DNA from 3 places in the Paenibacillus mucilaginosus 3016 genome. Region 1 is predicted to be linked to each of the others. Evidence: riboswitches for the same ligand, from Rfam matches in the RefSeq annotation. Region 1 holds a riboswitch; each other region holds the start of a gene.

Evidence for each region. Region 1 has a riboswitch for thiamine pyrophosphate ahead of PM3016_RS30075 (ECF transporter S component). Riboswitches for the same ligand answer to the same signal wherever they lie in the genome.
Region 2: linked by a shared signal. The riboswitch ahead of PM3016_RS28225 (acetylornithine deacetylase) and the one ahead of PM3016_RS30075 (ECF transporter S component) in region 1 are both predicted to bind thiamine pyrophosphate.
Region 3: linked by a shared signal. The riboswitch ahead of thiS (sulfur carrier protein ThiS) and the one ahead of PM3016_RS30075 (ECF transporter S component) in region 1 are both predicted to bind thiamine pyrophosphate.

The regions. Positions count from the first base shown of each region.
Region 1 covers NC_016935.1:7,291,971-7,297,115, forward strand. The annotation lists gene PM3016_RS30065 (energy-coupling factor transporter transmembrane component T family protein) at 1-782, opposite strand, end outside; gene PM3016_RS30070 (ABC transporter ATP-binding protein) at 773-2,341, opposite strand; gene PM3016_RS30075 (ECF transporter S component) at 2,341-2,934, opposite strand; TPP riboswitch at 3,086-3,191, opposite strand; gene PM3016_RS30080 (hypothetical protein) at 3,410-3,664, shown strand; gene asd (archaetidylserine decarboxylase) at 3,890-4,681, shown strand; gene PM3016_RS30090 (MFS transporter) at 4,828-5,145, shown strand, end outside.
Region 2 covers NC_016935.1:6,838,587-6,843,731, forward strand. The annotation lists gene PM3016_RS28215 (GNAT family N-acetyltransferase) at 1-244, shown strand, start outside; gene tenA (thiaminase II) at 298-969, opposite strand; gene PM3016_RS28225 (acetylornithine deacetylase) at 1,004-2,281, opposite strand; TPP riboswitch at 2,505-2,605, opposite strand; gene PM3016_RS28230 (ATP-binding cassette domain-containing protein) at 2,652-4,616, opposite strand; gene PM3016_RS28235 (ATP-binding cassette domain-containing protein) at 4,610-5,145, opposite strand, start outside.
Region 3 covers NC_016935.1:1,070,881-1,076,025, reverse strand. The annotation lists rRNA gene PM3016_RS04775 (16S ribosomal RNA) at 1-1,434, opposite strand, end outside; gene PM3016_RS04770 (thiazole synthase) at 1,812-2,585, opposite strand; gene thiS (sulfur carrier protein ThiS) at 2,615-2,815, opposite strand; TPP riboswitch at 2,914-3,054, opposite strand; gene PM3016_RS04760 (nucleotidyltransferase-like protein) at 3,075-3,959, opposite strand; gene PM3016_RS04755 (DUF2614 family zinc ribbon-containing protein) at 4,094-4,447, shown strand; gene PM3016_RS04750 (glycosyl hydrolase family 18 protein) at 4,521-5,145, opposite strand, start outside.

The sequences.
Region 1 (5,145 bases):
GTGACGGACAGGAACGGCAGATGCCCGCCGAGCAGCAGGCCCGCCGTCCAGATCAGGAGGGCTGCCGCAGCCAGGACGAGATCGCTGGCGGACCAGCCGATGACATAGTAGTACGTCCTTCCCGCATCGGAAGAGAAGCGCTTCGCCTCCATCGCGACGGCGATCCGCTGCGCGCGCCGGATGCTCTGGGCGAGCAGCGGGATCGCGTGCCGCTGGATGGAATCGGTCCAGCCCCGGATGCCCCGGGCCCGCTTCACGCCTCTGACCTTCAGCGCCATCTGCAGCGCCTGGTACTCGGTGACGATCATCGGCAGCAGCCGGAGCGCCGCCATGAAGCTGTAGGCATAGCGCGCCGGGAGGCGCGTCTGCTGCATCAGCGAATAGAACAGCCGAACGGGGCTCGTCGTGAGCCCGAAGAGCAGGCCGAGCACCGCCATGTTCACGGTCTTGAGCCCGATATGCAGGGAACGGTAGAAGCTCTCCTCGGTGATATGGATCAACCCCCAATGCAGCCACGTCGTCTCCCCCTTGCCGAAGAACAGCATGGAGGTCGAGGAGGAGACGAGCATGAGCACGAACGGCAGGGACAGCAGCAGCAGGCGCCGCAGGGGCAGTCCGGTCGCCGTGTAGAACAGCAGCAGGTGCATCCAGGTCACGTGAAGAAGCACATTGATGTTGTGGGTCAACAGCACCGCGAGAAACAGGAGCACAGACAGCCCGATCTTGAAGGCCGGGTTGGCCCGGTGCAGCCAGGTCTCGCGGAAGGTCCAGGTCAGCGGCAAGGCGCTTCCGCCTCCTTTCCGGCAGCGGCTTCGCCGGCCGCTTGGAGCTTCCGGTACGCCTCCGGCGGCAGATCCGCCGCCAGCCGGCCCCCTCGGACCTCCCACACCCGGGTGGCGAACCGCGCCACGATCTCGGGGTCATGCGTGACCATCACGATCGCGCTGCCCCCTCTGCGCCACTCCTCGAGCTTCTCGAGAAGGGCGAATGTATTGGCCGCATCCTGCCCGAAGGTCGGCTCGTCAAGGAGCAGCAGCCTCCGGGCTTTGCCGGTGGCCGAGGCCACGCTGAGCCGGCGCTTCTGCCCGAGAGAGAGCTGGTACGGGTGCAGCTCCCGGTGGCCGGCGAGCCCGTACCACTCCAGCACCTCACCGGAGCGGGTGCGCACCTCAGCCTCCGGCAGGCCTTCCTGCCGGAAGTCCCACGCTACCTCGTCGAACACCGAGTGAGTGACGAACTGCAGCTCGGGGTTCTGGAACACATACGAGGCGTCCCCGATCACATCGTCGAAGCCCTTCACAGCACGCGGGCCGAGGTTATAGCGCCCCTGGGTCGGAATCAGCTGCATCAAGGCCTGCAGCAGGGTGCTCTTCCCCGCCCCGTTCGGCCCGACGACGGCAATCCAGTCGTCGCCGAAGATGTCGGCCGAGGGAATCTCTATCTTCTTCTCCCGGCCGTGGAAGCCGCAGAACGCCTCCAGCCGCAGCAGGGGCTGGGCTACCTGCGCGCTGCGGGCCGCAGACTGTCCGCGCTCCGGCATCAGGTCCGGACGGCGGTCGTAGTCCTCCCAGACCCCCGGGTACCAGATGCCGTACTCCTGCAGCTCCTGCCGGTGCTCCCGGAATACGCGCTGGGGCGGCCCGTCGGCCAGGATCCGGGCGTCATGCCCGAAGAGCACGACCCGGTCCACGAAGCCGGCGATCTCTTCGATCTTGTGCTCCACGATCAGCACCGTCCGGCCCTCCGTGACGCGCTTGACCGTCTCCCACACCTCGCCCGTGCCTTCGGGATCGAGCAGCGATGTCGGTTCGTCCAGGAACCAGACGTCCGGATTCAGGGCGAGCAGGGACGCGATCGCAAGGCGCTGCTTCATGCCGCCGGAGAGGGAAGCGATCGGGGTGTGGAGGTCCGGCAGACGAAGCCCGACCTGCTCCAGGCAGAGGCGGATCCGCTCCCCCATCTCTTCGCGGGGCACCTGGAGATTCTCCAGCACGAAAGCCAGCTCCTCATCCACGAACGGCATGCAGAACTGCGTGTCGGGGTCCTGGAACAGATAGCCCCAGGCGTCGGGAAGCTGAAGGGCGTCCGCTTTCATCGGCACTTCGATCGACTTCGGAATCAGGCCTGAGAACACCTGGAGCAGGGTCGACTTGCCGCAGCCGCTCGGTCCGAGCAGCAGCACCTTCTGCCCGCGCGGCACTTCCAGTGTCAAATCGTCGAAAAGCAGCGGGGCGCTGCCCGGGAACTTCAGCCGCAGTCCCGTTACCGAGACGGCAGGCTCCTGTTCCTGAGCGGACGGCCCCCCGCTGCCATGCGCTGTGTGCGTATCCGCTGCGTTCATCAGAGTGTCTTCTTCCTGTCCAGTGCCTGGTAATCGAGACTGCTCGCCGGACGCACGAGCTGGGTAACCCCGGTTTTTTCCAGTGCCTTCACGATCACATAAGCCAGCGGCCCGGTAATCACGAACGCGCCCACGAGGCGGAATACGATATAAAGCATCAGGTTCCAGCTTTGAAGCTCCGCGAGGTACAGCTTGAAGTAATCATAGACAATGGAGCCGACGCCGGAAGCCGCACCCGCCAGACCCGCGATCAGAGCCGTGTGCCGCTTATAGCCTGCAGCTGCGAAGACCAGCTCGGCCAGCAGCCCCTGCACCAGTCCGTACGTGAAAGCTTCCACGCCGTATTGGGAGCCCATGATCATCTCACCGGAAGCGGCGGCAGCTTCAGCGAGGAAGGCCACGCCGGGCTTTCTCAGAATCAGGAAAGCCACGGTGCCGGCAATGAACCACATGCCGTATCCGAGCTGCTCCAGCTGCAGACCCGGGATCTTGAGGACGTTGTACACATCGCCCCACAAACGGTAGATCACGGCGAAGACAACGGCTATGACGACCGTGACGAGAATATCCGTCAATTTCAAACCTTTGGACAAATGAATCCACTCCTTAAAATATAATGGAAGAAGCCGGGGCGATGCCGAAGCGGACAAGGAGCGGGGGGAATGACGGATGCCGGTATACAGCAAAAAAAGCCGCCCCCGTTGCTCGGAAGCGGCTTTGTAAGCACATGAGTAAACTAACAGCGTGCTACGCTCTCCACTTCCCTACGCTGGTATCATCCAGATCAGGTTCAGAGGGTTTAGGACCTATTGGTCCAATCTCAGCCTGTGCGGCTCCCCTAGTGACATTTCCCATCTTATCACGAAAGACCCGTTTGTCAATCCATTTTACGCATTCTGAAGATTTCAATAAAAATCCATGGAACCCCTAGCCTTCTCTTCCGGATTCTGGTACACTAGTCCTTGCTCGCTCTTTACGGATTCTGCATGAGTCAGAGAGTATTCATCTTGTGCTGCGGCATCTGCCATTGGAAGCGCTATCTTTAAAGAGAAAGAAGGAACGCGACGAATGAACGAAACCGTAACCGTACCGATTGAATCTACTCCTATTCTGCTTGGGCTCACTGCCGAGATGGTGTCGAACTGCACCTACTGCACGATGATCTCCTCCGACCCCGGGTACCGTACCCCTGTCTCCTGCACCAAGCTGTCCGGCTCCTGCTGCCCCATCCTCGTCAACCTCGCCACCTGCCTGACCTGCGGCGAGTACAAGAATGCATGCGGGAACGGCGGGGCATCCGCCGAAGGGACAGACGCTTTCTAAGCAGCAAGCCAGCCCTGATCCGGAGCATGGAATCCGTAACCGACATTGACGTTTGTCTTCATGACACTTGCATATAGGCCGCTTCGGCACGTTCCTCAGCCTCCGGGTGGAGGCTTTTCGTGCTGTCCGGCCGCGTTTCTTTGTTGATTTGTGTCCTCTCTTATGTCAAGATAAGCGTTAGATTACCGAATACTTACATCCAAAGAAACAGGTGAATCCAGAAGCATGAAGATATCGTTCTTTCGGCTGCTGACCGAGCTGTCGTCCCGCAAATCGGTGTCGCAGCTCACCGGCGCTTTTGCCAAGTCCAGGGCCTCCCGCTCCCTGATCCCCCGCTTTGCCAAGACTTACGGCATTCCGCTGGAGGATGCGGAGAAGGCCGTCCATGAATACGTCTCGCTCAACGACTTCTTCACCCGGCGCCTGAAGAGCGGCCTGCGGCCCATCGACGCTTCGCCGGAGACGATGGTCTCCCCCGTGGACGCGCTGATCACCGGGATGGGGCCGATCAAGGAAGGCTCGATCCTGAACGTGAAGGGACAGGACTACACGATCGAGGAACTGCTCAATCACAGTCCGCGGATGATCAATTATAAGAACGGCTTCTATTATGTGCTCTATCTCAGCCCGACCGACTACCACCGGATCCATTCGCCCGTGGACGGAACGATCATCGAGAAGGAGCATGTGCCGGGCAAGGTGTACCCGGTCAACGACTTCGGTTTGAAGCATATGCGCCGCGTGCTGAGCCGCAACGAGCGGCTGATCACCTACGTGGAGCATGAAGGCGGAGAAGTGGCGGTCGTCAAGGTCGGCGCGCTCAACGTGGCTTCGATCCAATACGTCGCCCCCCTGCCGGACCTGCTCGAACGCGGCGGCGAGCTCGCCTACTTCGAATTCGGCTCCACCGTGGTGCTGCTGACGGAGACCGGCACCTTCGAGAGCCGCAGCGACCTTCAGGTGGGCAGCAAGGTCCGGATGGGCGAGAAGCTCGGCTCCTTCAAGCGCCGCGGCTGATCATCCAAATGTAGTTTATAAACGCAGGCGCATGCTCGGGAGCTGCGCCTGCGGTGATTTTAGGCGGGTCCGCCCGCCGCTGGCATGAACAGCCGAGAGCCTCTTGCCAGGTGCCAGTGCCCAAATGACCGAGAGGAGCCCTGACCATGCAGCTTCAAACCGGGGCCGCCGCGGGACCTGCCGCGAAACCGGCACCGCAGCCGGATGTGCGGCCGACCTTATTCCGTATCCTGTTCGCGATCTCGCTCGTCCATTTGTTCAATGACACGATCCAGTCCGTCATTCCCGCGATTCTGCCGATCATCAAGGATTCGATGCAGCTCTCTTACATGCAGGCGGGGATCATCGTCTTCGCGCTCAACATGACCGCTTCGGTGATGCAGCCTGTCGTCGGGCTGTATTCGGACCGGAAGCCCATGCCGTATATGCTGCCGCTCGGGATGGGCCTCACCTTCTTCGGCGTG
Region 2 (5,145 bases), 450 kb from region 1:
CACGATGGAGATTACGCGGCTGGTCGTGCATCCGATGTTTTTTCGCAGGGGCATTGGAGGCTCCCTCATCCGGTTTCTGCTCGAATTGAATCTTGGGGTGAAAGGATACCGGGTGAGCACCGGGGCGAAGAACGGGCCGGCCAAGCGGCTTTATACGAACTGCGGGTTCAAGGAGGCCGGGGAGCTGGAGGTCGCCCCGGAGGTGTTCCTTACGCTTCTGGAACGGGGGGTTGCAGGCCAGTAAAAAGACCTCCCGCATGCCGTCGCAGGAGGCCTTCTATAGTTACCGGGGACGGATCAGCCCGCCGGCCACATTTGGCCGTGATAGGCCATGTCCCAGAACATGTACTCATAGCGGGTCGTGTTCAGGAAAATCTCCTCGAGCCTCGCCAGTTCCGCTTCGGAGCGCCCTTCCGCCAGCTCGTCGAGCAGGCCGATGCACCACTGGGCCAGCGCCTCGAACTCCTCCGAGCTGTACATGCGGATCCACTCGCCGTAATCCTCGTGGTCGGCCGCACCCGGAATCCGGCTCAGCTCCTTGCCGATCTCCCAGTAGCTCCACATGCAGGGCAGCAGGGCGGCGACGAGCTCCGCAAGCGATCCGTTCTGCGCCGCATGAAGCATGTAGTGCGAATAGGCCAGCGTGATCGGCGACGGCTCCGCCGTCTCGAGCTCCTCCTCCGAGATGCCGAAGCGGGCCGCATAAGCACGGTGCAGCGCCATCTCCTCATGCAGCGTCGAATGCAGCAGGGCGGCGAACTTTTCCATCGTCGCCAGGTCATTCGCCTTCACCGCCCCCAGGGCGAAAAGCTTCGCGTAATCGATCAGATACAGGTAATCCTGGATCATGTAGAAGCGGAATTTGTCCCGGTCCAGCGTCCCTGCGCCCATCTCGCGGACGAAAGGATGCGAGTGATTTTGCCGCCAGACTCCCTCAAGCTTGCCAAGCAGCCTCTGCGTGAATGTCATCGTTAACCCTCTCCTTGACTCGTAGTATCGATGGTTACTCCTTGGGCGTATGGCCCCATTCGTAGATAAAACGCAGCATCACCTTCGTATAATCGACGAGCTGCCTGACGGATACGCTCTCGTTCACCGCGTGGGCGTTCTGCAGATCCCCCGGGCCGTAGATCGCGGCCGGTATGCCGGCATCGGCGAACCAGCCGCCGTCGGTCACGGTAGGCGACACATCCACCACAGCCGGTACGCCGAGCGCCCCCTCGTGCGAGCGCTGCAGCAGCCGGACGGCCTCATGGTCCGGATCGACCTCCAGGGACGGGAACACCTCGCCCCGGTCCTCGATCATCGAAGTGCCGCCCCAGCGGAACTCCAGCGGATTCTCGCGCAGCCACGGGTCCGCCGCAGCCACCCGCTGCAAGTGCTCCTCGATCTCCCGGGCAACCCCTTCATACGTTTCGTCCGGGTAGAAATGCACCGTGATCCACAGCCGGCACTCGTCGGCAATGAACGCTGCATGGCGGCCTCCTTCGATCACCGCCGGATTGATCGTGTTCGTGCCCGGCTCGAAGCCCGGATAGCTCTTCATAACGGCCCAGTGCCGCTCCAGTTCCTGGAGACCTGCGATGACCTTCATCATCTTCTCAATGGCACTGGCGCCGTGGAGTCCTCCGCCTGCATGGATCATCCGCTTGCGCGTAGCGTCGTGGTGGGTGCGGGCGCTGCGGACCGTCACCCAGCCGGTGATCACGCCGCCCTGGCCCTGGATGTGCAGGTCGCTGGTATCGACCACCACGGCGAAGTCCGCCGTGTATCCGCGCCGGCAGCACTGCAGCGTGCCCGCTTCGCCGACCTCCTCGCCGATCACCGACTGGAAGGTGACGTCGCCCGGCAGCCGGATCCCCGCCTCATGCAGCAGCCCGATGGCGAACAAGGCGCCGGCCAGCCCGCCTTTCATATCCGAGGCGCCCCGGCCGATCAGGCGGCCGTCCCGCACCGCCGGCGCGAACGGGTCCTGGTCCCAGGGCTCGTCCTCACTCACCTCCGCCACGTCGATATGTCCGTTGACGATGAGGCTCCGGAAGCGGTCCGGTTCGGTTCCCTTGAGCACCCCCACGACATTGGGATCGCCGGGATACACGTCCCAGCGGTCGACGGAGAATCCCCGTTCCTCCAGATAGGAGGCGACGAAGGCCTGAGCCTCCTCCGTATTGCGTGCCGGCGGAGCCGGCGTGCGGAAGGCAATCAGCTTCGAGGCCAGCGCCAGAAGCTCGTCCTGCCGCTGCTCCACCAGGCCGGTTAATCGCTCGAGCGTTTCGCTCAGGGCAGATTGGAGGCCCGATGCCGGAGATGTCTCCCCGCCCGGCAGCCCCTGAACCGTATGCTTCGGTGTGTTCTTCACTTCCCAGCTTCCCCCTCATGTACAGGTTGGGCAGCGCCTTGCCTGAACCATGACGCAGAGCTTGAACCATGTGCAGGATGGAAAAGCAAAAAACCGCTCTCCCGAAGGAAAGCGGTTCATACATCCATGGACACAGGTGCGTGCGGCGGACGGCAGACCACTTCCCTTCGCTGGCATTACCCAGATCAGGTTCAAGGGTTAAGACCTGCGTCTCTCTCAGCCTTGGCGGCACCCCTAGTGTTCCTATCAATATTCCATTACAAACTCTTTTCTTCCGTCATGGTAGCATACCCTACGCCCAGCCGGCAACCGCAAGAAGTCCCAGAACAAGGACTCCGGAAGCGGCCAGCAGCAGAATGTCCCCCCGGTCCCACCGGATCGGCTCCCTGCGTCGTACGGAAGGCCCCTCGATCCGGCAGCCTCTGGCCTCCAGCGCGAGCGCCAGATCCTCCGCATGCTTCATCATGGAGAGCAGCAGCGGGATCAGAAAAGGCGGCACGTCCCGCAGGCGGATCTGGCCGGGCTTCACCCGCGCGCGTCCCCGGGAGCGGACGATCAGCGACATCCGGCCCATCTCCTGCAGCAGCTGGGGGATCATCCGCAGTAGCAGAGCGGCGTACAGGCTGACCGTGCCGACAGGAATGCCGGCACGGGACAAGAGGCCAAATACCTGCTCGAGCCCTTGGCGCAGCCCGCGCTGCCCCGTCACCCGCACGAAGACAAAGCCGAGCATCATCACCAGCGCCAGATTCGTGAGCTGGCGGAACGTGACGGAGGCCTGCGCGGCTGAGAACACGCCCGCAGCCCCGCTCTCCGCCGCCCCCCACTGCATGCCCGCCAGCAGGCAGGAGAAGAACAGGAAGAGCAGGTACGGCCGCAGCGGCTTCAGCACAGCTCCGGACGGTACGCGGAAGCGCACCAGGCAGAAGAGCAGCAGCAGGGCTCCGGCTCCGAGGCCGGCCCAAGTGCCCTGGATCAGCATGCCTGCGGACAGCAGCAGATAGACGATCCACTTCGCCACCGGGTGGCGGTGGAGAATCCAGGGATGCACCGGGTCCGGGGGCTCCGCATCCGTCAGCGCCTCGTCGGCACCGTCTCCCCGCCCTGGAGGGAGGGGAACGGCTGCGGCCTGGGCGGGTGTGCCGTCCTGCCGAGCGGTAGCTGCGCTGTGCTCGTCAGCCCCGGGCGCAGGAGGCGCCAGCGGGAGGACGGAGCCGCCGCTTACCGCGGCTGGCTCCCGCGGGTGTGCCGGTGCTGCGGCGGCGCAGTCATGTCCGAGGCCAAGCGTCTCGGCCACAGCCGCTTCCGGGCGGCCCGGCCTTGCGGCGGAAGGCTCGGCCGGGCCGCCGGGCGCTGCGGCGGCAATCGGGCTGGACGCAGCCGCGCCAGGCGCCTCGGCCCCCACCGCCACGGCCGCCTCCAGGCTGCGCCGGAGCGCCGCCGCGGCCGCCGCCGGGTCCGCCGGCAGCACACCGGCGCTGCAGCCCCGGACTGCCAAAGCAGCGGCGAGCCGCACCGAGGCCGGCAGCCCGACCCCTGCCGCCAGCAGCGGCGCCGGGTCGGCGCACCACGCCTCCGGCGGCCGGTCGCCCGCGACGGCCCCGTCGCGGATGACGATCACGCGGTCGGCGACGGGGAAGAAGGTGTCGAGATCGTGGGAAGCGATCACGACACCGCCACCTCCCCGCTTGTGGGCCAGCACCGCGTCCAGCAGCGGCGGAATGCCGCCGGGATCGATGCCTGCGGTCGGCTCATCGAGCAGCAGCCAAGGCGGCTTGACGGCCAGCGTAACCGCGAGCGCCGCCCGGCGTTTCTGCCCCTCGGAGAGCGTCAGCACCGCCTCCTCGAGTAGAGCCTCGGGCAGCCCCGCAGCCCGCATGCCCTCTTCCGTTCGCCGCCGGATTTCCTCCTTGGACAAACGGAGCGGCCGCAGAGAATACGCGAACTCCCTGCGGAGGGTCTGCGCGAACATCTGCCTCTCGGGATATTGGAAGGAGATACCCATCAGCCCGGGAGCTTCCCTGTGCAGCTTCTCCCCTTCCCACAGCGGGATCTCCCCGTACCGGATCGTCCCCGACGTCAACGGAGCCAAGCCGGCCAGGGCCAGCAGAAGCGTGCTTTTCCCCGCCCCGGTTCTGCCGATAACAAGCGTAATTTCTCCGGGCCGCAGATCGGCATCCGTGGGGCGCAGCAGCGGCCGGCGTGAAGCATCCCCCTCCGGATACACGGCGGCTCCGCGCAGCGAGAGGGTCAGCATGGAGCCACCGCCTCCGCCAGTTCCTCCACCGTCAGCGGCAGACGCTGAAGCGGCAGGCCGAGGCGCTGCAGCTCCTGAGCGACCCGCACGGCATACGGCGGCTCGAAGCCGAGGCTCTCGCACGGTGTGCCGCCCGCAGCCGACCGTTCATAGAAAAAAGCGCCCGGCGTGCCGCAGAACACCAGCCGGCCTCCATCCACGGCGGCCACACGGTCTGCATAGGACAGCTCATCGAGCAGCTGCGTGACCCAGACCACGGTCGTCCCTTCCCGGTGCTTGCGCCGTGCCGTCTCCAGCAGCGCCTCCCGCGAAAGGGGGTCGAGCATCGAGGTCGCTTCGTCGAACAGCAGCAGCGGGGGCCGCAGAGCCAGACAGCCGGCAGCCGCCACCAGCTGCTTCTGCCCGCCGGAGAGCGAATCGACGCGGCGGCGGGCCAGTGGAAGAAGACCGGTATCCTGCAGCGCTTCCTCCGTGCGGGCATCCATTTCGGCGTCGCTCAATCCCATATACTCGAGGCCGAAGCGTACTT
Region 3 (5,145 bases), 2.5 Mb from region 1:
CACCGGCTTCGGGTGTTGTAAACTCTCGTGGTGTGACGGGCGGTGTGTACAAGACCCGGGAACGTATTCACCGCGGCATGCTGATCCGCGATTACTAGCAATTCCGACTTCATGCAGGCGAGTTGCAGCCTGCAATCCGAACTGAGACCGGCTTCTAAGGATTCGCTCCATCTCGCGACTTCGCTTCCCGTTGTACCGGCCATTGTAGTACGTGTGTAGCCCAGGTCATAAGGGGCATGATGATTTGACGTCATCCCCACCTTCCTCCGGTTTGTCACCGGCAGTCACTCTAGAGTGCCCAACTCAATGCTGGCAACTAAAGTCAAGGGTTGCGCTCGTTGCGGGACTTAACCCAACATCTCACGACACGAGCTGACGACAACCATGCACCACCTGTCACCTCTGTCCCGAAGGAGGACCCTATCTCTAGGGCTTTCAGAGGGATGTCAAGACCTGGTAAGGTTCTTCGCGTTGCTTCGAATTAAACCACATACTCCACTGCTTGTGCGGGTCCCCGTCAATTCCTTTGAGTTTCACTCTTGCGAGCGTACTCCCCAGGCGGAGTGCTTATTGTGTTTACTTCGGCACCAAGGGTATCGAAACCCCTAACACCTAGCACTCATCGTTTACGGCGTGGACTACCAGGGTATCTAATCCTGTTTGCTCCCCACGCTTTCGCGCCTCAGCGTCAGTTACAGTCCAGAAAGCCGCCTTCGCCACTGGTGTTCCTCCACATCTCTACGCATTTCACCGCTACACGTGGAATTCCGCTTTCCTCTCCTGCACTCAAGTCTTCCAGTTTCCGGTGCGAACCGGGGTTGAGCCCCGGGCTTAAACACCAGACTTAAAAGACCGCCTGCGCGCGCTTTACGCCCAATAATTCCGGACAACGCTTGCCCCCTACGTATTACCGCGGCTGCTGGCACGTAGTTAGCCGGGGCTTTCTTCTCAGGTACCGTCATTCGCAGAGCAGTTACTCTCCACGACATTCTTCCCTGGCAACAGAGCTTTACGATCCGAAAACCTTCATCACTCACGCGGCGTTGCTCCGTCAGGCTTGCGCCCATTGCGGAAGATTCCCTACTGCTGCCTCCCGTAGGAGTCTGGGCCGTGTCTCAGTCCCAGTGTGGCCGATCACCCTCTCAGGTCGGCTACGCATCGTCGCCTTGGTGGGCCGTTACCCCGCCAACTAGCTAATGCGCCGCAGGCCCATCCGTAAGCCACAGGTTGCCCCGTGTTTCATGATTCCGGCATGCACCGAAACCAGCTATCCGGTCTTAGCTACCGTTTCCGGTAGTTATCCCGATCTTACAGGCAGGTTGCCTACGTGTTACTCACCCGTCCGCCGCTAAGCACCGAAGTGCTCCGCTCGACTTGCATGTATTAGGCACGCCGCCAGCGTTCGTCCTGAGCCAGGATCAAACTCTCCATTAAAGGAAAGCTGATGACTCATTTTGAAGCTTGGCAGAAACTCATCGCTGAGTCTCTATATTTAACACTCACTCGTTGTTCAGTTTTCAAAGGGCAATTCCGACAACAATCCTCATTTACAAACATTTGAAGTTTTGTCGTTTGTTGTCACCTCGTTTAGCGGCGACTTTTATAATGTATCACATCTGCCTATTCAATTGCAAGCTTTTTTTAAAAATTTATTTTCGGCCTGCGGCTTGTCGAAGAGTTTCGGACAAGCGGTTTGAAGCGGCGAGAGTTAATTTATCATATCCCCTTTTTAGATGTCAAGCTTTTGTAAACAAAAAAGAAAAGCCGTGTATGGAAGTCCACCCACGGCCTATAGTTAGGATTCCCTTGTTCTACTCAATCATTCCGATCTCAGGACTGCTGGCGGAAGCATAGCGCTTCTTCGGAATCCGGCCCGCAAGAAATCCTTTGCGTCCCGCTTCAACGGCCAGCTTGAAGGCCTCCGCCATCAATACCGGATCCTCCGCCCCCGCAACGGCCGTGTTAAGCAAAACCCCATCCGCCCCGAGCTCCATGGCAAGCGCCGCGTCCGCCGGACCGCCGATACCCGCATCGACGATGACAGGGACCTTCGCCTCCTCAATGATAAAGCGCAGATAGTTCGGATTAATGATGCCTTGTCCGGAACCGATCGGGGAAGCCCCGGGCATCACAGCGGCCGCTCCCGCCTCCTGAAGTTTGCGTGCCAGAATCGGGTCATCAGAAGTATACGGAAGAACGATGAACCCTTCTTCCACAAGAATCTTGGTTGCCTCCAAGGTTCCGACAGGGTCTGGAAGCAGTGTACGCGGATCACCGATCACTTCCACCTTAATCATGTCGCATAATCCGGTAGCCTTGGCAAGCCGCGCGATGCGGACCGCCTCTTCCACCGAATAAGCCCCTGCCGTATTCGGCAGCAAAGTGAACTTCTTTAGATCCAGCGTTTCCAGGAAGTTCGGTGCTTCCGGATTATCGATCGGCAGACGGCGAATGGCAAAGGTTAGGACTTCCGCCCCAGAAGCCTGCACCGCTCTGTTTTGAACACCGAGATCATTGAATTTTCCCGTGCCGAGCAGAAGCCTCGATTGAAATTCATAAGGTCCGATTTTTAACGTTTCGCTCATGGTCATTTCCCCCTGTACTGGTCAGTCTGTCAGCCCCCGCCGACAAAATGGACGATCTCAATTCGGTCGCCGTCGTTCAGCCTGGCATCTTCGTATCGGCTGCGGTCCACAATCTCGCGGTTCAATTCAACCACAAGAATCTTGTTCTGCAGCTTAAACACGGACAGCAGCTCCGCAACCGTCGCTGCGCCCTCCACTTCTCTCGACTCCCCGTTTACGATCAGATTCACTGCTTCACCCCCTTCAGCCATAGCCGGACAACAAAAAAAGGCCAGCCCGGAGCAGGGCTGACCGAATGTCAACATGGCGTTATGCGGCCATAGAGATTGCTAGCATTCGACCACTTCCCTACGCTGGCATAATCCAGTGACGCCCTTACTTCTTCGGGCTGCCGTATCAGGTTCCAAGGGTCAAAGAATCCGCTTCTTTTTCTCAGCCCCGCATGTCAGAGGCTCCCCTAGTGGCTATTTGGTTGTTACTGCCATTATATCACACGTTTGCGCTTTTAACATCCTTATATCGGAGTTCCAGCAGTGTAAGGTCTTCATCCATCGTATAAGCGACTTCTTTGGCCAGTGATTTCTTCACCAGCTTGTTCATGAGCAGCGGAAGCTCGGTGCGGATATCCGCCAATTTGGGCTGCTGCTGCAGCTCCTGCAGACTCCAAGCCTCCTCGCGGCTGGCCAAAACTTCAAGAAGAAGCTTGCAGCACCGCTCCATCTTCGACATGATCGAGAATTCGCAGGCAAGCAGAACCAGCTGCACCCGCTGTTTCAGCGTTTCTTTGCTGAGCGTCAGTTCTTCGTACAGTTTGTATACGCCAGGATTGATGTTCTTCACCTGACGCCACACGGTGACTTCCGGATGACTGCCGGATTCAATAATGACAATATGGGCCCAGTGATGCAGGGCTTCCAGAATATTATTATAGGCATCGAGCAGGTGGTCTTCGAGTATATATTCCTTGCTCTGCAGATAGCTTCTCAAGAACTTGGAGAATTCGATCAGCAGCTTATGCTCCCTGAGATCGACGGGGAATTCAAGGACTTTGTGCCGCAAACTCTCCAGGTACATCTCCCGGTCCAATAGAATCTCCCCTTTTAGAATCCAATAGATAATGTTCCGGTGTTCTCCATGAAGAATCAAATCGGTAAGCGTATCCGGACTGACCCAACGTTCTTGTATACGCCGGTCGTCTCTTATATAATGAATCTGTTGATGACTGCGCTCATTGTCGCGGCAGACGATCAACAGCAAGATATCAAATCCGTCGGTTACGGCCGAAAACGAAGAAGGGTTGTCCACCGCTGAAACGCTGATTACCGTCTGGTCCTGCCGGAACCGCTGCACCCAATCTTTTTTTATGGATTCCATGAACGAGAAAGCCTCCTGACAATAGGACACATAGTTCGATATTGTTTAGTTCTACATTGACACGCGGTTTCCTGCCATCGTCCGATGACAAACCTCACAATCTTCTATATCTCGCATGAAAGTAGTGAATGGGCATGAGATTAAAATCCAGTAAAGTGAACGAATTCCGGCTCTGGGGGCTGCTGCTGACCATGGGGGGCATGGCTCTGATGATCGTAGGCCTCGCCGGCATCGTATTCGAATGGGGCATTGCAGGCCGGTGGATCGCCGCGGTCAGTATGGTGATCGGCGCCATCGCCATGCTGGTATCCATGGGGATATATTTTGCGGCTGGCATGATGTCCACAAGTGCCACGGTGGTGGAATGCCCCGAATGCGGCAAACCGACCAAGATTCTCGGCAAAACGGACCGCTGCATGTACTGCAAAACGATCCTGTCGCTTGATCCGAAGCACGCCCCTGCCGAGAGCGGCAGCGGAACGCTGTAAATACACAAACAAGGGCTGTCCCGCTAGCAGATCTATCTGCTTGGGACAGCCCTTTCTTTTGCTGCAGCACCGATTAAGGCTTGAGCGTGCTGCGGATCCACTCCCAGGCATTCGGATTCTCGTACCCTCTGCGCCAGGAAGCGACTCCCGCCAACTTGTATTTCTGAGCCAAGGCCACACGGGCTTTCACGGAGGTTTCGTCCTCGATCCAGATCCGGTTGCGCTTGCCGTCTTCCTTATACTCGATATAGTTCTGTCCCGTCTCCTTGGAGAAGGTCTGCGTCAGCTTCTTCTCCTTCGTGATCCGCTGCGGCATATCCATGAATACCGCTTTCGCGTCGACTACCGTCTTGCCATTCTTGACGGTCTCCGTCCAGACCCTCGTGTAAAAAGGAATGCCCAGGATCAGCTTGGAAGGCGGGACCTCATCTTCCTCAAGCAGCCCGAGAAGCGACTTCTCCACCCAAGGCAGCGAGGCTACAGACCCGGCTACCGGACTGCTGTCCCAATGCTCGTCATAGGCCATCAGCATCATGTAATCGATCGTTTGGGCCAGTGCCTTGCGATCATAGAATTTGGACCAATTCGGGCTTTCCGACCGCGGTGTGACATCCATCGATACGACAAGTCCCTGTTCATGCAGCAGCGGCGTCAGCTCGCGGACGAACTGGACCAGGTTCTGCTTGTCCGACAGATTG